DNA from 2 places in the Curtobacterium citri genome. Region 2 is predicted to be linked to the other one. Evidence: predicted binding sites of a transcription regulator. Region 2 holds the regulator's gene; the other holds the start of a gene.
The links. The regulator HrcA, encoded in region 2, represses chaperone genes, less so after heat shock. The targets are predictions, from matches to a motif close to TTNGCACTCGNNNNNNNCGAGTGCNAA.

Region 1 (11,542 bases), on a different contig from region 2:
AGGGCCTGGACCGCGCCGAGGACGCCGAGCGCGTCGTGGCCGCAGCCCGTGCCGGTGGTCGTGACGGCGTGCAGTGCATCGTGCTCGGTCGGGACGCCCCCGAGGAGCAGCTCGACCACTGGCTCCGCACCGCGGCGCCCGTCGACGGGTTCGTCGGCTTCGCGATCGGTCGGAGCAACTGGGAGGACGCCCTCGACGACGTCGTGCAGCAGGGGCTCGACCACGAGGCGGCCGAGCAGGTCATCGCCGCGAACTACCGGCACTTCGTCGACACCTGGCTCGAGGCGCGTCCGGACGTGGTCGACGGGGTCGACGCCGGCGCGGCCTGACACCACCGATCAGGTGCGGACCAGCGGCTCCACGGTCGCCAGGTCCGCACCGATCCCGACGTCGACGAGCTCGATCCGTCCGGCGAGCGTCGCCCCGGGGCCGGTGAGCAGGCCCGCCTTCACCCCGCCGAACGTCACCGTGACGTCGGCGTGCAGCACGTGCTCGTCCGCGACGGCACCCGTGTCGACGTCGATGCCGCTCGGCACGTCGACGGCGACGACGAACGGGGCGCGCTGGTCGCGGGCGAGCTCGCGGATCGCGTCGACGACCTGCCGAGCGGGAGAGCGCAGGGGTGTGCCGCCGCCGGCGCCGATGCCGAGGATGCCGTCGAGCACGAGGTCGGTCGCCGCGGCGGCCTCGGCGGCGACCGCCGCCAGGCGCTCGGCGTCCGACGTCGCAGCCGCCCGCAGGATGTCGGCAGCGCCCGCGTCGTCACGGTCTGCCCCGGGGTCCGACGGGCCGTCCAGGAGGCGCGCCCCGGCGTCCAGCGCCGCTGCCAGGCCCGCCTCGTGAACCCGTGCGCCGACGCGCAGCACCGCCACGTGCCTCCCGGCCGACGCCAGCCGCGCACCCGCGAACAGGGCGTCACCGCCGTTGTCGCCGCTGCCCACCAGGAGCAGGACGGACCCGGACCCGTCCTGCGGGCGCACCGCCGGGTCGTCCAGCAGGTCGCCCACGATGCGGGCGAGCCCGTCCGCCGCACGCTGCATGAGGGGTTCGCCCGCCTCGAGGTGCGGCCGCTCCGCCGCCCGGACCTGATCGCCGCCGTAGCCGTCCATGGGGACCACCATGCCCCGGTAGCCTGGTGGGGACATGTCACTCGTCCCCGAAGCGCCCCGTCCCCGTGCCGTGATGTCCCCGGACGGCCTGAAGCTCGCGACGTACGACTTCGGTGACCCGGACGCCCCCGTCGTGGTGGCCGTGCACGGGTTCGCCTCCGGCGCGGTCCTCAACTGGCACGCCTCGGGGTGGACCCGCGACCTCGTCCGCGCCGGCTACCGGGTCGTCGCGCTCGACCAGCGCGGCCACGGGGCGTCGTCGAAGCCGCACGACCCGTCGGCGTACTCGATGGAGCTGCTCGTCGCCGACGTCACGACGGTCGTCGACACGTACCTGCTCACCGACGTCGCCTTCCTCGGGTACTCGCTCGGCGCCCGGGTCGGTTGGCACACCGCCGAGCAGATCCCCGACCGGATCTCGCGGGCCGTGCTCGGCGGGATCCCCGACGCCGACCCGATGCGACGGGTCGCGGTCGACCAGGCGAAGGCGTACATCGCGGACGGCACGCCCGTCGAGGACCGCGTCACGCGCGGGTACCTGCAGATGGCGGCGAACGTCGAGGGGAACGACCTGCGGGCGCTCGTGGCGATGGTCGAGGGGATGCGGAACAGCGTCGAGCCGACGCCCGAGAACGCACCGGCGCAGCCGATCCTGATGGCGGCGGGCAGCGAGGACGGCATCCGGGACAGCGCGGTGCGCCTGGCCGAGGCGGCGCCGGACGCGTCGTTCTTCGAGATCCCGCGGCGGAACCACTTCAATGCGCCGACGTCGCGCGACTTCCGCGAAGCGGCCATCGCCTTCCTGTCCCAGGGACGCTGACCGGGCAGTGCGCTTCCCCTGACGGGTACTGGCGGGTCCCCTCGGGGCCAGCCGACCGGGCGTAGCGTCCCGCCCATGGACTACAGACTCCTCGGCAACAGCGGGACATCGGTGTCGACGCTGACCCTCGGCACCATGACGTTCGGCAGCGAAGCCGACGAACCCACCTCCCACCAGATCATCGACACGTTCGTCGCCGCCGGCGGCACCCTCGTCGACACGGCGGACGTCTACTCGGGCAACGAGTCCGAGCGGATCATCGGCCGATGGCTCGCCGCGCACCCGACCGAGGCGCAGCAGGTCGTCCTCGCCACGAAGGGCCGCTTCCCGCAGGGCGACGGCCCGAACGACCTCGGGCTGTCCCGCCGGCACCTCCGGGTCGCCCTCGACGCCTCCCTCGAACGGCTCGGCGTCGAGCACATCGACCTGTACCAGATGCACGCGTGGGACGCCCTGACGCCGATCGAGGAGACCCTGCGCTTCCTCGACGACGCCGTCTCCGCCGGCAAGATCGGCACCTACGGGTTCTCGAACTACCTCGGCTACCAGGTGACGAAGGCCGTCTACGAGGCGAAGGCCCACGGCTGGGCGCCGCCGGTGACGCTGCAGCCGCAGTACAACCTGCTCGTCCGCGACATCGAGCACGAGGTCGTCCCGGCCTGCGTCGACGCCGGCATCGGCCTGCTGCCCTGGTCGCCGCTGGCCGGCGGGTGGCTCTCCGGCAAGTACCAGCGCGACGAGGCCCCCACCGGCGCGACCCGCCTGGGCGAGGACCCGAAGCGCGGCATGGAGGCGTGGGAGGCCCGGAACGCGGACGAGCGCACGTGGCAGGTGCTCGACGCGGTGTCCGCCGTCGCCGACGCGCACGGTGCGTCGAGGTCGCAGGTTGCCCTCGCCTGGCTGCTCGCCCGCCCGGCGGTCACGAGCGTCATCCTCGGTGCCCGCACGGTGTCGCAGCTCGAGGACAACCTCGGTGCGGCCGACCTCGTGCTCACGGACGAGGAGCTCCGCAGCCTGACGGACGCCAGCGCACCGCGCATCGACGACTACCCGTACGGCACGGCCGGCGTCGCCCAGCGCGAGCGGCGCATCACGGGCGGGCGCTGAGCGTCCGTCCCGGGCGGTCGTCGGGCAACCGCACGGCGACCGCCCAGCCCGGACGCAGACGGGGCAGCCGCTTCCTGCAGATCCGTGCGGGAACCCGCGGAACCGGGAGGATCGGTGGTCGCGGGACGCCGAACGGTGCGACCATCGAGGGACGACCGGCTGGTTACCGCGTCGAGCGCCCGGAACGCCCCCTGATCCGCGTTCCACGCGCCGAAGGGCCCGGACGGCTTCCGTCCGGGCCCTTCGTCTTCGTACCGGGGCCGGCAGCGGGACTCGAACCCGCAACCCCCGTATTACAAGTACGGTGCGCTACCAATTGCGCCATGCCGGCTGACGCGCCCATCCTAGCGGCGGACACGACGGGCGCGTCGGGGGGTCACTCGGCCGAGGAGTCCGCCGAGAAGTTCAGCGACAGCGAGTTCATGCAGTACCGGTCGCCGGTCGGCGTGCCGAAGCCGTCGGGGAACACGTGGCCCAGGTGCGAGCCGCAGTTCGCGCAGCGGACCTCGGTGCGGACCATGCCGAGGGACTTGTCCTCGATGAGCTGCACGGCCTCGGGGTCGACCGACTCGTAGAACGAGGGCCAGCCGCAGCCGGAGTCGAACTTCGTACCGCTCTTGAAGAGCTCCTTGCCGCACGCCGCACACGTGTAGATGCCGGCGCGCTCCTCGTCGAGCAGCTCACCGGTCCACGGACGCTCGGTCCCGGCCTGCCGGAGCACGGCGTACTGGTCCGGGGAGAGCTCCTCGCGCCACTGGGCGTCGGACTTGTCGACGTTGTACGCCATTGCTTCCTCCTGCTTCCGGTCGAGGCTCGATGGTGGTGCCCGACCCCTTCAGTAAACTCGCCACGATGTCCGAGCATTCCGTGCGCCACGCCCGCTGGACCCGCCTGACGACGGACGAACTGTACGGCATCGTGCGGTTGCGGAACCGTGTCTTCGCGCTCGAACAGCGCGTCACCGCCGAGGACCTCGACGGCCGTGACCGCGAGCCCGAGACGGAGCACTGGTGGTTCGGAGCGGACGACGATCCGGTCGGGTACCTCCGGCTCGTCCGGCCCGCCCGGGACGAGGCGCACCCGTCGGGTCTCCAGCCGCCGGCGTGGGTGATCGGACGGGTCGCCACGCACCCGGACCACCGCGGGCGGGGGATCGCGGGTCGGTTGGTCGCCGCGGTGCTCGACCGGCACGGGCACGAACCGTTCGTCCTGCACGCGCAGGAGTACGTCGCGGGGCTGTACGAGCGGCACGGCTTCGTCCGCTTCGGGGAGCCGTACGACGAGGCCGGCATCCGTCACGTCGGCATGCACCGCCCGTGACGAGCACCCGGCAGCGCTACGCCGCCTACGCGGACCGCATCGCCGCGGTCTCGCCGTCGTACGCCGCGTGGGCCCGGTCCGTCGACGACGGCCTGGTCGCGCTGCTCGACACCGTGCCCGAGCAGCAGCGGCAGCCCGAACTCGTGTTCGCGGTCGCCCGGCGGCTCGGCGCCGACCCGTCGGACCCCGGGGCGCTGTGCGCGCTCGGACGGGAGGCTCCGCTCCCCTTCACGAGAGCCCTCGCGACCGCCACGGTGCAGGCGAACGACCCGCGGCGGCTCGGACCCGTCGTCCCGCTCTTCGCGGCGCTCGCCGCGGCCGCGGCGCGGACCGGCGACCCGCGGCCGCTCGGCCTCGTCGACGCCGGTGCGGCCGCCGGGCTGTGCTCGATCCCGGACCGGGTGACGCTCGACCACCGGACCGGGGACGCCACCGTCCGGTTCGCGACCGCAGTCGAGGAGCCCGCCCTGCACCTCACCGTCGAGGTCCGGGGCACGGTCCCGGCACCCGCGACGGTGCCGATCCGGATCGGAGCCCGGGTCGCCCTCGACCCGGCACCGATCGACCCGGGCGACCCGGACGCGTTCGAGCGGCTGGTCGAGGCGGTCCCGCCCGAGGCGACGGACCGCACCGCCCTGATGCGCGAGGCGGCGCGCGCGACGCTCGCCGTGCCTCCCGTCCGGATCCGCGGGACGCTGCCCGGCGACCTCGACCGCGCGCTGGACGCCCTGCCGGACGGCGTGCGGCCGGTCGTCCTGACGACGGGCACGCTGGTCTACGTGCCCGGCGCCGACCGGCAGCGCGTGGTCGACCGGCTGCGGGAGCGGCGGGTGCACTGGATCGCCCTCGAACGCACCGGCATCCTCGGCGGTGTGGCCGCGACGCTGCCCGACGACGTCGACCCGTCGGACCCGGCCGCGTTCGCGACGGTCTCGCTCGACGGTGTCGCCCTCGCCGTCTGCGACCCGTTCGGCCTCCGCGTCCGCTGGTTCCGCCGGCCGCTCGCCTGAACCGGGCTTCGCGACAGTCCAGCCGCGTGCCAGGGTCCGGCCCCGGACCACCCCTACGATGTGCGAGACCCGTGACCCGACCGTGACCGGAAGTGCCGTGACCGCCCTCCCCACCGACGAGCTCAGCGAGCTCGACCAGCGCGTGCTCGCGTTCGAGCACGACCGGGCGCAGCACGACCGCACGAAGGAAGCCGACATCCGCGTCGAGTTCGACATGTCGCCGGCGCGCTACTACCAGGTGCTCAACCGCGTGATCGACCTGCCCGCCGCCCTCGTCCTCGACCCGCAGCTGGTCGGACGCCTGCAGCGCCTGCGGCACGCACGCACCCGCGCACGAGCGGCACGCGCCTTCGTCGCCCCCGCGCCCGATCCCCGTGAAGAGGAACGATGACCCAGAGATTCCCGCGAGACCGGTTCGACGACGCGACCGACGGGCCCCGGGTCGGCGCGCACCGTGGTGCCCGTCGTCGTGGTCGCGGCTGGATCGCGTTCGCCTGGGCCGCGCTCGCCACGGGCGTCCTGGTGCTCGTCGGGGTCCTCGTGCTCGCGCTCCTGAACGGCAGCACGTCGTTCCCGGGCGTGGCCTCGCCGTCGTCGACGCCCAGCGCCTCGGCCTCCGCGTCGGCCGCGCCGTCCGGGGAGCCGTCGGCGTCGTCCTCGTCCTCCGCCTCGCAGGCACCGAGCGCCGCGAAGCCCGCCGACCAGGGCTCGACGAGCGTCGTCGTGCTGAACGGCACGACCACGACCGGTCTCGCCGCCCGGGGCAGCACGGCGCTCACGAGTGCCGGGTGGCGCGTGACCTCGACCGGCGACGCCGGTACGACCGGGGCCACCGGGTCGGTCGTGTACTACCGGCAGGCCGACCAGCAGGCGGTGGCGCAGGGCATCGCGAACGCGCTCGGCATCACGGCCGTGCAGCAGTCCGCCGCCTTCCCGAACGCCGACGTCAGCGTCGTGCTCGGGGCGGACTACCGCGGCTGATCCCGATCGGCGACCGCCCGTGTGTCGGGCGTGTTTCCGACACGTTGATTTCTGACGGCATCGTCGTGAAACAACGTCACACCTCTTGCCCTCCCGCGTGCGTTCCAGCAGAGTCGTCGCCAGACGGCGACTGCGTCGTTCGCACCAGCAGCACCAGGGAGCAAGAGATCATGGCCAACGGAACCGTGAAGTGGTTCAACGCCGAGAAGGGCTTCGGCTTCATCACCGTCGATGGAGGGGGCCAGGACGTGTTCGTGCACTACTCGGCGATCGACATGTCGGGCTACAAGGTCCTCGAGGAGGGGCAGGCGGTCACGTTCGACGTCGGAACCGGCTCGAAGGGGCCGCAGGCCGAGTCCGTCCGACCCGCCTGACGTCCGGAACCACTGCGAGCGCGCCGTCCCCTCGGGGGCGGCGCGTTCGTCGTGTCCGGCGGACCGCACCGTCCGCGTGGCCACGGTGGCCCATGCCGGACGGGGTGTGTCCTGGGAAGTCGACCCGTGCCTCCCGGCTGTGTTGCACTCGCAACCGGCGAGTGCCAGAATCGGCGTTGGCACTCGCTCACGCTGAGTGCCAGCAGGACCCCCATGCACGACGTCCGGGAGGGACGAGAAACTCACATGGCTAAGATCATTGCTTTCGACGAGGAGGCCCGTCGTGGCCTCGAGCGCGGCCTGAACATCCTGGCTGACGCCGTGAAGGTGACGCTCGGCCCGCGCGGCCGCAACGTCGTCCTCGAGAAGAAGTGGGGCGCCCCCACGATCACGAACGACGGTGTCTCCATCGCCAAGGAGATCGAGCTCGACGACCCGTACGAGAAGATCGGCGCGGAGCTCGTCAAGGAGGTCGCCAAGAAGACCGACGACGTCGCCGGTGACGGGACGACCACCGCGACCGTGCTCGCCCAGGCGCTCGTCCGCGAGGGCCTCCGCAACGTCGCCGCCGGTGCCGACCCCGTGTCGCTCAAGCGCGGCATCGAGAAGGCCGTCGCCGCCGTCTCCGACCAGCTCCTCGCCAACGCGAAGGACATCGAGACCAAGGACCAGATCGCCGCGACCGCGTCGATCTCGGCCGCCGACCCCACCATCGGTGAGCTCATCGCCGAGGCGATCGACAAGGTCGGCAAGGAGGGCGTCGTCACCGTCGAGGAGTCGAACACCTTCGGCACCGAGCTCGAGCTGACCGAGGGCATGCGCTTCGACAAGGGCTACCTGTCGCAGTACTTCGTCACGGACCCGGAGCGCCAGGAGGCGGTCTTCGAGGACCCGTACATCCTCATCGTCAACTCGAAGATCTCCAACATCAAGGACCTGCTCCCGGTCGTCGACAAGGTGATCCAGGCGGGCAAGCAGCTCCTCATCATCGCCGAGGACGTCGACGGCGAAGCCCTCGCGACCCTCGTCGTGAACAAGATCCGTGGCATCTTCAAGTCCGTCGCCGTCAAGGCTCCGGGCTTCGGTGACCGCCGCAAGGCCATGCTGCAGGACATCGCGATCCTGACCGGTGGCCAGGTCATCTCCGAGGAGGTCGGCCTCAAGCTCGAGAACGCGACCCTCGACCTGCTGGGCAAGGCCCGCAAGGTGATCATCACCAAGGACGAGACCACGATCATCGAGGGTGCCGGCGACGACGAGCAGATCGCGGGCCGCGTCCGTCAGATCCGCTCCGAGATCGAGGCGACCGACTCCGACTACGACCGCGAGAAGCTCCAGGAGCGCCTCGCGAAGCTCGCCGGTGGCGTGGCCGTCATCAAGGCGGGTGCCGCGACCGAGGTCGAGCTCAAGGAGCGCAAGCACCGCATCGAGGACGCCGTCCGCAACGCGAAGGCCGCCGTCGAGGAGGGCATCGTCGCCGGTGGTGGCGTCGCCCTCATCCAGGCGTCCGTCGCGCTCGACTCGCTCGACCTGCAGGGTGACGAGGCGACCGGTGCGAACATCGTCCGCGTCGCCATCGACGCGCCGCTCAAGCAGATCGCGCTGAACGCCGGTCTCGAGCCGGGTGTCGTCGCCGCCAAGGTCCGCGAGCTCGAGTCGGGTCACGGCCTCAACGCCGCGACCGGTGAGTACGTCGACCTCGTCGCCGCGGGCATCATCGACCCGGCCAAGGTCACGCGCTCGGCGCTGCAGAACGCTGCGTCGATCGCCGGCCTGTTCCTGACCACCGAGGCCGTCGTCGCCGACAAGCCGGAGAAGAACCCGGCCATGCCGGCCGGCGACCCCACGGGTGGCATGGACTTCTAAGCGGTCCTGACAGAAGGGCCCCGCACGCTGCGCGTGCGGGGCCTTTCCGCGTGCCGGGGCGGGGGCGGGGCGGGGCGGCCGAGCGGGCCGAGCGGGCCGAGCGGGCGCGGGCACGTGAGTCGCGAGGTTCCAGAATTACGACATCTCGCGGGCTGCTCGCCGCAGGCGTGGGACCTCGGCGCGCCTCACACGGCAAGTCGTGGAACCTCGGTGGACTCCCGTTGCGGGTGTCGGCCGGGAGGCACGGCGCACGTCGTTCTCCACAGGCACCCGGGTAGGCGGTCACCACCGGCGAAACGTGCACGATGCTCGGTCCATGGGGAGTCGGACCGAGCTGGAAACGGGTGCCGGACCGTTCCGGGTGCGTGATGCACTGGCCGAGGGCGCGACGCGGACTCGACTCACCAGGAAGGACCTGCGGGCACCCCTGCACGGTGTCCGCGCTCCTGCGCAACTGCCACTCGAGTTGGTCGAGGCGGTGGCGACGGTGCTCCGGTCGGACCAGTTCGTCAGCCACGTCAGTGCAGCCCGACTCTGGGGAGTTCCGCTACCCCCACGGTTCGACGGAGGACCGGTGCACGTGTCATCGATCGGCACGGCGCCGGTCATGCGTCGTCCGCAGGTCATCGGTCACCGCGCTCGAGGAGACGTCGCAGTCGCCACCGTCCGAGGCGTTCGGGTGAGCGCACCAGGCCGCGCGTGGTTCGAGTGCGCGTCGCTCCTGACGCACGAGGAGCTCGTCGTCGTCGGAGATGCGCTCGTCGGCCCGGACGGCCCGGCCACCGCCGACGACCTGCGTCGCGCGATCGTCGCCGGCGCGCGCTCGGCCCACGCCGCTCGCATCGCGCTGGACCGGGTGAGGAGCGGAGTCGAGTCCCCGATGGAGACCCGCTTCCGACTCACGGTCGTCGACGCGGGCTTCCCGGAACCGGAGGTGAACGTCGACGTGTCCGACGATTCCGGCACGTTCCTGGGGCGGGTCGACCTCGCGTGGCCGAGGCTGCGGATCGGGCTGGAGTACGACGGCGACCACCATCGTGACCGCCCGACGTTCCAGCACGACCGACGTCGGTCGAACGGCTTCTCCGTGAACGGGTGGATCCTCATCCACGCCACGGCGGCGGACGCTTCCCGCCCAGCCGTGCTGTTGGAGCGGCTCCGGCAGGCCTTCGTGCAGCGGCGACTCGAGGACCGCAGCGGTCGGTGAGGGCTGGCGCGCACGGTCTCTGCCGGCGAGGTTCCACGACACGCCGTGTGAGTGGCACCGCGGTCGCACAGAACGCGGTCGTGCGCGCCGAGAGCGCAGAATTGCGCAACCTCGGCGGCGGCCGCCCCCGGGACGGGCGGGCGCAGCGGGTGGGCGGGGCAGGGCGGCGGGCCGGGGCCGCCGGCGGCGTCAGACGCCGGGCGCCGGGGACGCGGGGGTGGGGGTGTAGTCGCGGGGGAGCAGGGGGAGCCAGACGCGGAAGGTGGCGCCGCCGCCCTCGGTGTCGAAGACCTCGACGGAGCCGCGGTGCGCGTGCACGATGCCGGAGACGATCGCCAGGCCGAGGCCGGAGCCGCCGGTGTCGCGGGCGCGGGAGGTGTCGGCCCGCCAGAAGCGCTGGAAGATCTTCTCGCGCAGCTGCGGCGGGATGCCCTCGCCGTGGTCGATGACGTCGAGGTGGGCCATGCCGCGCTCGTCGTCGACGCCGATGCCGATCTCGATCGGGTCGTCGTGCTCGGTGAACCGCATCGCGTTGCCCATGAGGTTCGTCACGATCTGCCGGATCTTGTTCTCCTCGGCGAGGACGATCGGCGGACGGGCCGGCAGCACGACCGTCGGCAGGGGCGAGGTCTCGTCGGACGGCTCGAGACCGTCGAGGCCCATCGCCCGGGTCCGACGGGCACGCAGGCGCGCGATGGTCTGCCGCGAGAACGCGATCGGACCGGTGGTGTTGGCGGACGGCGGCGACACCGGGGCCTCGCCGGTGTCGGAGCCCTCGGTGCTGACCGGCCGCACGGCCTGCGGCACGCTCACGCCGGTCACCGAGTCCTCGACGAGCACCTGGATCTCGCGGTCCGGGTTGGAGGCCATGGTGTCGAGCGCCGAGTCGCGCGCGATCGCGACGAGGTCGACCGGCCCGAGCTCGAGCGGCTTGGACTCGTCGATCCGGGCGAGCTGGAGCAGGTCCTGCACGAGCAGGCCCATGCGCTGGGCCTCCTTCTCGATGCGGTCCATCGCCTGGGCGACGTCCTCGTCCTTGCGCAGGGCACCCATGCGGTACAGCTCGGCGTACCCGCGGAGGGACACCAGTGGCGTCCGGAGCTCGTGCGAGGCGTCCCCGACGAAGCGGCGCATCTGTGCGATGGTGCGCTCGCGGTCCTCGAACGCCGAGTCGATGCGCTCGAGCATCGCGTTCAGCGAGCGGTTCAGGCGGCCGACCTCGGTGTTCGGGGTGTCCGCCTCGAGGCGCTGGTTGAAGTCGCCCGCGGCGAAGCGTGCCGCGGTGTCCTCGACGTCGCGTAGCGGGTCGAAGGTCGCCGTCACGAGCAACCGCGTGAGCATCGCGCCGAGCAGGATGACCGAGATGCCGAAGCCCAGGAAGATCACCGTGAACCGGGCGATGGTCTGGTCGGTGTCCGCGCTCGACACCGCGACGAGCACGAAGCCCGTCTCCGAGGTCCCGCTCGACTGGTTCTGCAGCGACGCGGGGATGACCTGGGCCCGCCACTCGTGGTTGTGCTGGCTGTCGTACAGCGAGAACCGCTGCGACGACTGCGCTGCGGCGGGGAAGTCGAGGCTGCGGATGTCGGGCCGGCTGGCCGCGCGCGTCTGGCAGATCTGGTCGCCGCGGGCGTCGTACGCGGCGACGTAGGCACTCTGCGACAGCACGACCGAGAGCGTGCAGTACTGCTGGCCGTCGCTGATGTTCTGGCCCTCGAGCTGCTCGGTCGTCTGCTTGACCGTGTTGT
Region 2 (11,542 bases):
CGTCCTCGGTGCCCGGACGGAGCTCGTCCATCGGGAAGCTCAGGACGTCGGTCGGGCCCGGCTCGTCCATCCACCGCACGTGGAGCTGCTCCATCGCGCCCTCGTCGACCAGGACGATCGCGAGCTCCGCGTCCGCGTGGACGTGCAGCGCGTCGAGCGCGAAGGCGGCGAGGCGCTGGATGGCCTGCTCGTCGACCTCGACACCGGACTCGTTGTTGAGCTCGATGCTCACCGGGTGCCTCCTCGGGCGTCGTCCTGCGGGTACGGGGACTGCTGGCGGTCCTGCGGCGGCCGACCGCGGCGCTCGGCGCGGTTCGCACCGGCCGGGTCACCGATCGGTGCCGTGCCGCGACCGCCGGGGCGGTGCCCGGCCTGCTCCGCGAGACGCTCCTCGTCGTAGACGGTGTAGGCGTCGACGATCCGGCCGACCAGGGTGTGCCGCACGACGTCCTCGCTGCCGAGCCGGGCGAAGTGGATGTCCTCGACGTCGCCGAGGATCCGCGTGACGAGCCGCAGACCGGACAGGTTGCCCGGCAGGTCCACCTGGGTGATGTCACCGGTGACGACCATCTTCGAGCCGAAGCCCAGGCGCGTCAGGAACATCTTCATCTGCTCGGGCGTGGTGTTCTGCGCCTCGTCGAGGATGACGAACGAGTCGTTGAGCGTCCGCCCACGCATGTACGCCAGCGGCGCGACCTCGACCGTGCCGGCCGCGAGCAGCTTCGGCACGAGCTCGGGGTCCATCATCTCGTTCAGCGCGTCGTAGAGCGGCCGCAGGTACGGGTCGATCTTGTCGGTGAGCGTGCCGGGCAGGAAGCCGAGCCGCTCGCCCGCCTCGACCGCCGGTCGCGTGAGGATGATGCGGGTGACCTCGCGCCGCTGCAGGGCCTGCACGGCCTTCGCCATCGCCAGGTAGGTCTTGCCGGTGCCCGCGGGGCCGATGCCGAACGTGATCGTGTGGTGGTCGATGGCGTCGACGTAGGCGCGCTGCCCGTCGGTCTTCGGCCGCACCGACTTGCCGCGGCTCGCCACGATCGGGGTGCCGAACGTGTCCGAGGGCTTGCGGTCCTCGTCGAGGATCCGCGCCGAGGTCGGGATGTCGGCCGGACCGATGTCCTGCCCGCGCTTCACCATGCCGACGAGCTCGTCGACGAGCGCGTGGGCACGGGCGACGTCGCGCTCGGGCCCGGTGAGCGAGACCTCGTTGCCGCGGACGAGCACCCGGACGCCCGGGTACTGCCGCTCGACCGTCCTGAGCAGACGGTCCTGCGGGCCGAGGAGCTGGACCATCGCGATGCCGTCGACGCGGATGTCGACGACGACGTCGGACGGGTCGGACACGGGTCGGGTCGTGGGTCGGTCCGGTGCGGGTGCGTCGGACGCGGGGTGGACGGAGTCGTCAACCGGCAAGGAGATTCCCTTCGTGCAGATCACCTGCGAGGACGTGCGCGTGCACGTGGAACACGGTCTGACCGGCGGCTTCGCCGGTGTTGAAGACGAGTCGGAACTGGCCGTCCGCCCGCTCGTCGGCGATGCGACGGGCGGTGGCGACCACGTGGGCGAGCAGGTCCGGGTCACCGGCGGCGAGCTCCGTCACGTCGCGGTACTGCTCGGTCTTGGGGATCACGAGCACGTGCACCGGGGCCTTCGGCGCGATGTCCTCGATCGCGATCACCCGGTCGTCCTCCGCGACGATCGTCGCGGGGATCGCACGGGCGATGATCTTCGAGAAGACGCTCGGCTCGCTGCTGCTCATGACTCCATCGTAGAACCCACGACCGACGTGGACCCTTCCCGGTCCGGCTACCAGCGGCCCAGCCGCGTCTGCAGGACGGCCAGCGCCGCCGGTCCGGCGGTCGAGGTGCGCAGCACGGTGTCACCGAGACGGACCCGCACGGCGCCCGCGGCCTCGAGCCGGTCGAACTCCGAGCCGTCGATCCCGCCCTCCGGGCCGACCACCAGGACGATCTCCTCGACGTCGGCCGGCGGTTCCCACGCGGAGAGCCGCACCGCACCCACCGGGTCCAGCACGACCAGCGCACGCCGCGCCTCCCGGCCGACCGCCGCGAGCTGCGCCGTCGTCACCGGCGCCGACACGGTGGGCACGCGCGACCGGACCGCCTGCTTGGCAGCCTCCTGCGCGATGGCCGCCCAGCGGGCGCGCCCCTTCTCGACCTTCGCGCCGTCCCACCGCGACACGCTGCGGGCGGCGGACCACGGGACGATCCGGTCGACGCCGATCTCGGTCCCCGCCTGCACCGCCATCTCGTCGCGGCCGCCCTTCGCGAGTGCCTGGACGAGCACGAGCGCCGGACGCGGCTGCGGCTCGACCGTCACGTCGTCGACGGTGAGCGTCAGCTCGTCGCGACCCGTCGCCGTGACCGCGCCGGAGACGACCGTGCCCTGCCCGTCGGCGATCCGCAGGACCTCGCCGACCCGGACGCGCGCGACCGAGACCGCGTGCCGCCCCTCGGCACCGTCGAGCCGGACCGGGTCGCCGACCCCGACGCCGTCGAGCGCGCCGGGACCGACCAGGTGGAGCGAGGCCATCAGAAGTTGAAGAACCGGTCGCGGAGCTTGCCGAACATGCCCTGCTGGAACCGGGCGAGCTGCGGCTTCGCGGCCTTGTGCGACTTCGCGAGCTGTTCGACGAGCTGGCGCTCCTTGTGCGAGAGCTTCGTCGGCGTCACGACCTGCACGCCGACCCGCAGGTCTCCGCGCCCGGCACCGCGCAGCTTCGTCACGCCGCGGTCCTTGATCACGAGGACGTCGGCGCTCTGCACGCCGGGCCGGACCTCGAGCTCGACCGGGCCGTCGAGGCCGTCGATCGTGGTGTTGGTGCCGAGGATCGCGTCGGTCATCTGGACCTCGAGCGTCGCGAGCAGGTCGTCGCCCTCGCGGCTGTAGACGTCGTGGTGCCGCACCTTCACCTCGAGGTACAGGTCACCCGACGGGCCGCCGGCGGGACCGACCTCGCCCTGGCCGGGCATCTGCAGGCGCAGACCGGTCTCGACGCCCGCGGGGACGTCGACCGGGACGGTCCGGCGCGCACGGACGCGGCCCTGCCCCTGGCACGTCGGGCACGGGCTGGGGATGACGGTGCCGTAGCCGCGGCAGGTGCCGCAGGGCGCGCTCGTCACGACGTTGCCGAGCAGCGAGCGGACCTGGCGCTGGATGTGGCCGGAGCCGCCGCAGATGTCGCACGTGCGCGGGCTCGTGCCGGGCGCACAGCACGAGCCGTGGCAGGTCTCGCACAGCACGGCCGTGTCGACCTCGACGTCCTTGTGGGTGCCGAAGACGACCTCGTCGAGGTCGACCTCGATCCGGAGCAGGGCGTCCTGTCCGCGCTCGGCGCGGCTCCGCGGACCGTTCCCCCGGCCGCCGCCACCGCCGCCGCCGAAGAAGGCGTCGAAGATGTCGCTGAAGCCGCCGGCCGCGCCGCCCCCGAAGGGGCTGTCGGCCTGCGGGCCGGCGTCGTAGCGCCGCCGCTGCTCGGGGTCGCTCAGCACGTCGTACGCGTGCGTCACGTCCTTGAAGCGCTCGGCGGCGTCCGGGCTCGGGTTGACGTCCGGGTGCAGCTCGCGCGCCAGCCGTCGGTAGGCCTTCTTGATGTCGGCATCGGAGGCGTCCGGCTGGACGCCGAGGACGTCGTAGTGGTCTGCCACGGTTCCCTCAGTCGGTTTCGGTTCGGTCGGTGGGTCGCGGCTCGCGCCGCGGTTCGGTCTGGAGGCGCGGAGCGGGTCCGCAGGGCACCGTGCGTCGGGCTCGGTGACCGGTCAATGTTCGCCCAGCAGCTTGGACAGGTACCGTGCGACCGCGCGGACCGCGGCCATGTTCGTGCCGTAGTCCATGCGGGTCGGGCCGAGGACGCCCAGACGGGCGACCGCTCCCCCGCCGGCGAGGTACCCGCCGGCGACGATGCTGGTGGCGTCGAGGCCGTACTCGGCGTTCTCGGCGCCGATGCTGGCGGCCACCGCGACGTCGTCGACCTGCATCTCGCCGAACAACCGGAGCAGGGTCACCTGTTCCTCGATCGCCTCGAGCACGGGGAACAGGCCGCCGGTGAAGTCCCGCTCGCTCTTGGCGAGGTTCGCGGCGCCCGCCATCACCAGGCGGTCCTGCCGGTTCGCGGCGACCTGCTCGATGAGCGTCGCGACGACCACCCCACCGAGGGTCTGCGCGTCGGCACGGAGCTGCCGCGGGACCTCGCGGAGGGCCCGGGGGACGTCCTGCAGGAGCAGGCCGACCGAGGCGCCGTTCACGACGGTGCGGAGCTCGGTGAGGGCGGTCTCGTCGAGCGCGACGTCGGTCTCCACGACCCGCTGCTCGACCCGGGCGGTGTCCGTGATGAGGACGACCATGAGCCGGGTGTCGCCCAGGCGCACGAGCTCGACGTGCTGCACGCGGGCCCGCACCATCGACGGGTACTGCACGAGGGCGACCTGGTTCGTGAGCTGGCTGAGGAGCCGGACCGTGCGGCCGAGGACCTCGTCGAGGTCGTTGGGGGTGCCGAGGAACGTCTCGATCGCGTGCCGCTGCGCGCTCGAGAGCGGGCGGGCGGCGGCCAGGTGGTCGACGAAGACCCGGTAGCCCTTGTCGGTCGGGACCCGCCCGGACGAGGTGTGCGGGGCGACGATGAGCTGCTCGTCCTCGAGCTGGGCCATGTCGTTGCGGATCGTGGCGGCGCTGACGCCGAAGGCGTGGCGGTCGACGATCGTCTTCGAACCGACCGGTTCGCGCGACGCGACGTAGTCCCGCACGATGGCCTTGAGGACCTCGAGGGAGCGTTCGCTGACCATCCGGACCCCTTCCGTTCGATGCTGGCACTCGGACGTGTCGACTGCTGATCCTACGCCCGACCGCCGACGCACCGGGACCGGGGCGGCCCCTCCCGGTACGCTCGCCGCATGAGCTACGGACAGCAGCCCGGTGGGCCCTACGGACAGCAGCAGCCGGGCGGACCCGGCAACCCGCAGGGGCCGCAGTACCCGGCGGGGTACACGCAGCCCCAGCCGATGTCGCCCGAGGACCAGCGCCTCTGGGCGACCCTGACGCACGTCGGCGGCATCTTCTCCAGCCTCGTCGTGCCGGTCATCGCCTACCTGGTGCTGCGCGACCGCGGCCAGTTCATCCGCGAGCACACCCGCCAGGCGCTGAACTTCCACATCACGATGGCGATCGCCGGAGTCGTCTGCAGCGTGCTGACGATCGTGCTCATCGGCTTCGTGCTGCTGCCGGTCCTCGGCGTGCTCGTGATCGTCTTCGCCGTCATCGCGGCGATCGCGGCCAACCGCGGGGACTTCTACCACTACCCGCTCACGATCGAGTTCATCAAGCAGTAGCAGCGGTCGCCAGCGCTCAGTCGAGCAGCTCGCGGACCACGGCGTCCGCGAGCAGGCGACCCTGCAGGGTCAGCTCGATGCGTCCCCGCACCGCGGCCGACCCGTCCACGAGACCGCGGGCGATGAGTCCAGCGACCCGGCCACGCGCCTCCCGGCCGAGTTCCGACGTCGCGAGCTCGCCCCGCACGCGCGCCGCGAGGAGCACCCGCTCGACGTACCGCGTCTCGTCGTCGAGGGTCTCGCGCCCCGCGGCGGGCGACGTCCCGCCGAGCACCCGGTTCGCGTACGCGGCCGGGTGCTTGACGTTCCACCAGCGCGTGCCGGCCACCGCCGAGTGCGCGCCGGGACCGACACCCCACCAGTCGTGGCCCTTCCAGTAGGACAGGTTGTGGCGGCTCTCGTGCTGCGCGGTGCCGCCCTGTGCGTCGAGACGCGCCCAGTTCGAGACCTCGTACCAGCCGTAGCCCGCGTCGGACAGGGTCCGGTCGGCGAGCTCGTACATGTCGGCGGCGAGGTCGTCGTCCGGTGCCGGCAGCTCGCCGCGGGCGACCATGCGGCCCATCGCCGTGCCCTCCTCGACGATCAGCGAGTAGGCCGACACGTGGTCCGGCGCGCACGCCAGGGCCGCGTCGAGCGAGCGACGCCAGTCGTCGAGCGACTCCCCCGGTGTCGAGTAGATGAGGTCGAGGCTGACGTCGAGGCCCTCCCGCTCCGCCAGGTCGACCACGAGCGGGACGCGCTCGGGGTCGTGCGTGCGGTCGAGGGTCGCGAGCACGTGCGGGACCGCCGACTGCATGCCGTAGCTCACCCGGGTGAACCCACCGCGGCGCAGGGTGGCGACGGACTCGGCGTCCACGGAGTCGGGGTTCGCCTCGGTCGTGACCTCGGCGCCGGGCAGGATGCCCCACGTGTCGTCGATCGCGCGGAGGATCATCACGAGGTCGTCCGCGGGCAGCATGGTGGGCGTCCCACCGCCGAAGAAGACCGTGGAGACCGGTCGCCGCGGGACCCCGGAGCGGTCGAGGACCTCGGCCGCCCAGCGGATCTCCTGCACGGCGTGGCCGGCGTAGTCGTCACGACGCACGCCGCGCAGCTCGGACGCCGTGTAGGTGTTGAAGTCGCAGTAGCCGCAGCGCACCCGGCAGAACGGGACGTGCACGTAGACGCCGAAGGGGACGTCGCCGGCGCCGGGACCGGGGGTGACCAGGCCGTCCGCGGGAGCGGGATCGGCGATCGGGAGAGCACTCGGCATGGACTCCATTGTCGGCCATGATGGAGCCATGGAGCACCACACCGTCCCCACCACGGTGCTGTGGGACATCGACGGCACCCTCGTGCTGAACGCCGCCTCGCCGGGGAACCTGTACCACCTGGCACTCGAACGCGCCGTCGGTCGCGACCTGGTGCTGCGCGTCGGACACCAGCACGGCCGCACCGACGCCGGGCTCATCGCCGAGCACGTGCGCGCGCACGACCTCGACGACGCCCTCATCCCCACCGTCAGCCGGCACCTGCGCGACCTGACCGACGAGCGGTTCCACCGGGGCGAACGACGCGCGCCCGCTCCGGGAGCCGTCGCGCTGGTCCGCCGCTTCGCCCGGCTCGGGTGGCGGAACGGCCTGCTCACCGGCAACTCGGCGCACCGGGCCCGGGTGAAGCTCGCCGGTGCCGGGTTCGACGTCGGCGCCTTCGACTGGGACCACTCGTACTTCGGGGACGAGGAGGTCGAGCGGACCGGGGTGACCACCCTCGCCGCAGCGGCCCTCGCCGGCACACGGGCCGTGATCGTCGGCGACACCCCGCGGGACGGGGAGGCGGCCGATGCCGTGGGGATCCCGTTCGTGGCGGTGGCGACCGGGGTCTACGACGTCGAGGCGCTCCGGGCGACGAGCGCGGTGGCCGTCGCACGGGACTGCGTGCAGGACGCGCAGCTGCTCGAGGACGCGATCGCCGCGGTGCCGCCGCTGGGCTGAGGGCTGATCGGCGGCTGCGGGGATGGTCGGCGCTGCGGGCCGTGCGGCGCTGCGGGGCTAGTCGCCGCGCAGGGCCGCCAGGTACTTCGCCGCCATCGTGCGCTGCTGCCGACGGAGGAACGGCGCGACGAGGGCCCACTTCCGGCTGGCCGGCTGCGAGAACTGCCGCACCTGCAACCACACCGAGCCGTCGCTCGTGCGCTCGACGACGAAGGACTCCTCGCCGGAGAGCGGGTGCCCCTCGAGCGTGCCGTAGGCGAACCCCTTGCGGTCCGTCTCGTCGATGATCGACACCACGCGCACGGGCGCGTGCACGGTCTGCCCGAAGGCGTGCATCTCGAGGGTCGCGGTCGTGCCGGCGGTGACGAGCGGGGTGCCGTCCGCGGCGAACCGCTCGACCCGGGGCCTGCCGATCGAGGCGGGTGCGACCGGCACGCCGTGCTCGTCGAAGGTCACCGGGTTGTACCGGACCTCGTCGTCGTCGGGCTGGTCGCCGACGACGACGCGGATGCCGCTGCGCTCCTGGATCTGCCAGGTCAGCGCCTGGGTCACCGCGGTCTCGAAGCGCTGGTCACCGTGGCCGATGCGCGCACGGGACTCCGCCGGGGTGAAGCCCTCCGGCGGGTAGGTCATGAGGTCCGCCGCCTGGGTGGCACCGACGGCACCGTAGGTCAGGGCGGTCCGGTACGTGCCGCGGGAACTCATGGAGCCATCGTACCGGCGCAGCCGTGGAGGCCGTCGCGCCGGTGCGGGACACGCACGAGGTCAGCGGGGCGTGACCGCGATGTTCCGCCACTGCGCCTCGAGCCCCTGCTCGCGGATGCCGACCGCACCGGTGGTCAGCGAGCAGCTGCCGAAGTCCGCCTTCCCCTGCACCGGTGTCCCGCCGGCCGAGGGCGAGGCGGTCGCCGTGATCGTGCAGCCCACGGCCTCGACGGTGAGGTGCCACCACTCCTCGGCCTGCACCGTGCGGCCGAACGACACGAAGGTCCCGGTGAACCCCGGGTTCTTGTGCTCACCGATGACCATGCCCGATGCGCTGAGGCCCACGTAGTAGGCGCGGAGGGAGTCCGGGCCGGTGGACGGGTCGTTCACTCGGACGTTGAAGCCCGCGTCGGTCCCACCGGTCGGCTTCCGCATCAGCCGGACGTCGCCGGTCAGCGTCATGTCGCCCCAGACCCGGTTGAGGACCTGCTTGTCGCCGTCCTGGCCGGAGTACGTGACGCTGCGGATCCGCTCCTCGGGTTGGTCGATCGCCCAGGTGCCGCCGTAGACCCGCGCGGGTGCGCCGTCCTCGAAGCGGCCGGTCGTCAGGGTCGAGTTGTACGGGGCCGACGCCACGGAGGCCGACAGTGCGCCGGCGGTCACGGTGACGAACCGGAAGCCGGCCGCGCTCGCGTTGCCGCGCAGGCCGACCGCGCCCTTCGTCAGGCAGTCGGTCGACGACTCCGACGCGTTGACCTTCGTCCAGTCGTTCGCGCCGACGGTCGATGACCACGCGGTGATGCCGCACCCGGCCGCCTGGACGACGACGTGGTAGTACTGCCCGGCGCGGAGGGTGCCCGCGATGGTCGACCGCGCCAGCGGAGTGGTCGTGCCGTTGTTCGTCCGGCTGATCGCCAGCGTGTTGTCCGTCAGCGAGAGACCGACCGAGTAGCCGGTGAAGGCGTTCGTGCCCGTCGCGGGCTGCGTGACGCGGACCAGGAGCCCGGCGTCCGTTCCGGAGTTCACCTGCACGTCGGCCTGCATGGTGTAGTCGGTCCACCCGGGGTCGCCGGTCACGGCCTTCGGCCCGTCGGACGAGCCGGACGTCTCGGTGAAGGTGCCGTACCCGTTCACGGTCTGCGTCGTCCACGTGCCGTTGTACGTCCGCCACGCCCCCTGACCGCCGGCGAAGGAGTCGCGGAACGGCAGGTTCGTCCGGGAGTAGTCCGACGCCGTGCTCGCGGCGCTCCGGTTCGACAGCGCCGCGGTGTACGCGGCCTGCGTCGAGCCGGACGTCGTGGTGACGCCGGTCACCAGGGCCAGCACGGCGACGGCGAGCACGCCGAGCAGGGTCGCGGGCCGGAGGGTCACGGGCGGGAGGCTCACGAGGCCACCGCCGGCTCGACGTCCTCGTCCCGGGTCCCCGCCGGTCGCCCGCCACGGTACCGCGGCCGCGCGAGGAGGACGCCGACGACGAGCGGCACGCCGCAGAGCACCACGAGGGCCACCCACCCGGCGGGGGTCAGGTCGAGCCGCGCCGCGATCGCCACCGCCCCGTCGGTCCCGGGCGGCAGGGGCACCTGCCCGACCGCCCCGCTGACGAGCCGCTCGGACGCGCCGGCCGGTCCGACGGCGCGGACCGGCAGCAGCCCCGTGGACACGACGTCCGCGACCGGTCGGGCCCCCGCCTCGACCCCGGTGACCACGAGCGCGACGAAGGGGCGGAAGACCGCGACCACGACGGCCAGGACGACGCTCACGCCGACGAGCCGGGCGGCGGTGCGACCGGCGCGACCGGGGAGGAACCCGGTGAGGAGCCAGACGACGCCGACGCCGCCGACCGCCCAGGGCAGCATCCGGAGCACCCAGCCCGCTCCCGGCAGCACCGCGACGACCCGGCCGACGACGTCGCCGCGGGTGATGGTCCAGGCGTCCGCCGCGCCGTTCGCGTCGCCCTTGGTCGTGATCGCGCCGTCCGCGACCGCGGTGATGCGGTGCGTGTAGGGCAACCGCGCCGCCGTGCCCCCGCCCGCCGCGACCGGCGGCACGAAGGTGACGACGTCGCCGACGGCCAGACGGTGCTGTCCCGGCGGCACCGTCACGACGAGCGACCCCACGGGCGCCGTGCGGCCCATCGACGGCGTCCGGACGTCGAAGGTGCGGACGCCGGCGGCCATCGCGGCGCCGACGACGAGCAGCACGAGCAGGACCGCGGCGATCGTGACGACGACCCGGACCGGCACCGCCCGACCCGGGGCACGCCGGCGACGGGGCACCGCCGTGCCGCCGACACCGGCCACGAGTCCGCCGGTCATGCGGTGAACGTCCACACGAGGGACTGGTTCATGGTCTGCGCCTGCGAGTCGTTCGGCGCCGCGGGGTCGAGGGAGACCGTCACGGTCGCCGTCCCGCCCTGGCCGGCAGCCGGAGCGGGGCTGATGGCGAAGCTCTTGCCGCCGATCGCGCCCGCGTTCTGCTTGGAGATGACGGTCGTCGTCCCCGACGGCGTCGTCCACGTCACGGTGACGAGCAGCCAGTAGCAGATGCTGTTCGAGGTCGAGACGGTGCCGTTGCAGACCCCGGGAGCGAGGGAGAACGCCGACGCTGCGACCCCGCCGGTGTTCTTGATCACCGTCGAGGTGCCGCGCGTGGTGTCCCCCGGCCGGAGGTTCGTGCCGGCGTACAGGTCGGTCGAGCACGTCGTGGTGCCCGTGGCGGTGCTCCGGCACGCCACGGTCGACGCGTCCGGACCCTGCGTCATCTCGATCGAGACGGTGTTCGCCGTGTTCGTGGTGTTCGAGATCGATGCCGTGTACGCCGACATCGTGCCGGTCGTCGTCAGCGCGAGGGCGACCGAGGCGACGAGTCCCGCCGCCGCGATGAACCAGCCCGTGCGCACCGGGGTGCGGCGGACGACCGTCGAGTGCCTGCCCACGACGGCACCGTCAGGCGGAGAAGGTGGAGGTGAGGGCCTGGGAGAGGGTCACGCCGGACGTCGGCGCGGTGGCGTTCTGCGGCAGCGTGACCTGGACGGTGAGCGGGATGCGCTCGTTCGCCGCGGGCGGGTTCGGCAGCGTGATCGCGTTGGCCGCCAGGTACGCGGGCGTCGTGGAGGCGGGCAGCACGTCCGCACCACGCCACGTCATCTTCACGACGAGCTGGTTGCAGAGGTCCGAGCCGCTCGCGGGCGAGGTGGCGCAGGGGCCGCCCGTGAGTCGGAACCCGGTGGGCGTCGCCGTCCCGGTGTTCGCGAAGTAGATCGTCTGGGTGGTCGAGGAGTCCCCGGGACGCAGCGACTCCCCGCCGTAGAGGTTCGGGTCGGTGCAGCTCGCCGTGCCGTCGGAACCGGTCGTGCAGGCTCCGGGCGACCCGTCGGCGGTGGTCTCCGCGATCCGGATCGTGGAGGTGGACACCGTGTTGGTGCCGTGCAGGAAGGCCTGCGTGAAGACGGACAGCGTGCCGCTGAAGGTCAATGCGAGCACCACCGCGGCGGCGAGGCCGGCGGCGATGACGGCGAGGTTG

Region 1: the regulator HrcA is predicted to act here: its motif matches at 6,898-6,924, upstream of groL (chaperonin GroEL).

The regions. Positions count from the first base shown of each region.
Region 1 is NZ_JAUCML010000011.1:64,167-75,708, reverse strand. Features, by position in the region: gene QUG92_RS14905 (2-deoxy-5-keto-D-gluconate 6-phosphate aldolase domain-containing protein) at 1-329, shown strand, start outside; gene QUG92_RS14900 (NAD(P)H-hydrate epimerase) at 339-1,145, opposite strand; gene QUG92_RS14895 (alpha/beta fold hydrolase) at 1,144-1,929, shown strand; gene QUG92_RS14890 (aldo/keto reductase) at 2,005-3,036, shown strand; tRNA gene QUG92_RS14885 (tRNA-Thr) at 3,295-3,367, opposite strand; gene msrB (peptide-methionine (R)-S-oxide reductase MsrB) at 3,413-3,823, opposite strand; gene QUG92_RS14875 (GNAT family N-acetyltransferase) at 3,889-4,356, shown strand; gene QUG92_RS14870 (DUF2332 family protein) at 4,353-5,366, shown strand; gene QUG92_RS14865 (DUF3263 domain-containing protein) at 5,464-5,757, shown strand; gene QUG92_RS14860 (LytR C-terminal domain-containing protein) at 5,754-6,347, shown strand; gene QUG92_RS14855 (cold-shock protein) at 6,518-6,721, shown strand; gene groL (chaperonin GroEL) at 6,968-8,587, shown strand; gene QUG92_RS14845 (putative endonuclease domain-containing protein) at 9,267-9,794, shown strand; gene QUG92_RS14840 (sensor histidine kinase) at 9,984-11,542, opposite strand, start outside.
Region 2 is NZ_JAUCML010000004.1:155,773-167,314, forward strand. Features, by position in the region: gene ybeY (rRNA maturation RNase YbeY) at 1-232, opposite strand, end outside; gene QUG92_RS07895 (PhoH family protein) at 229-1,290, opposite strand; gene QUG92_RS07900 (histidine triad nucleotide-binding protein) at 1,400-1,756, opposite strand; gene QUG92_RS07905 (16S rRNA (uracil(1498)-N(3))-methyltransferase) at 1,804-2,550, opposite strand; gene dnaJ (molecular chaperone DnaJ) at 2,550-3,665, opposite strand; gene hrcA (heat-inducible transcriptional repressor HrcA) at 3,777-4,799, opposite strand; gene QUG92_RS07920 (DUF4870 domain-containing protein) at 4,908-5,342, shown strand; gene hemW (radical SAM family heme chaperone HemW) at 5,359-6,594, opposite strand; gene QUG92_RS07930 (HAD family hydrolase) at 6,623-7,315, shown strand; gene QUG92_RS07935 (DUF1990 domain-containing protein) at 7,373-8,020, opposite strand; gene QUG92_RS07940 (3-keto-alpha-glucoside-1,2-lyase-like domain-containing protein) at 8,081-9,391, opposite strand; gene QUG92_RS07945 (S26 family signal peptidase) at 9,403-10,335, opposite strand; gene QUG92_RS07950 (hypothetical protein) at 10,332-10,955, opposite strand; gene QUG92_RS07955 (hypothetical protein) at 10,966-11,542, opposite strand, start outside.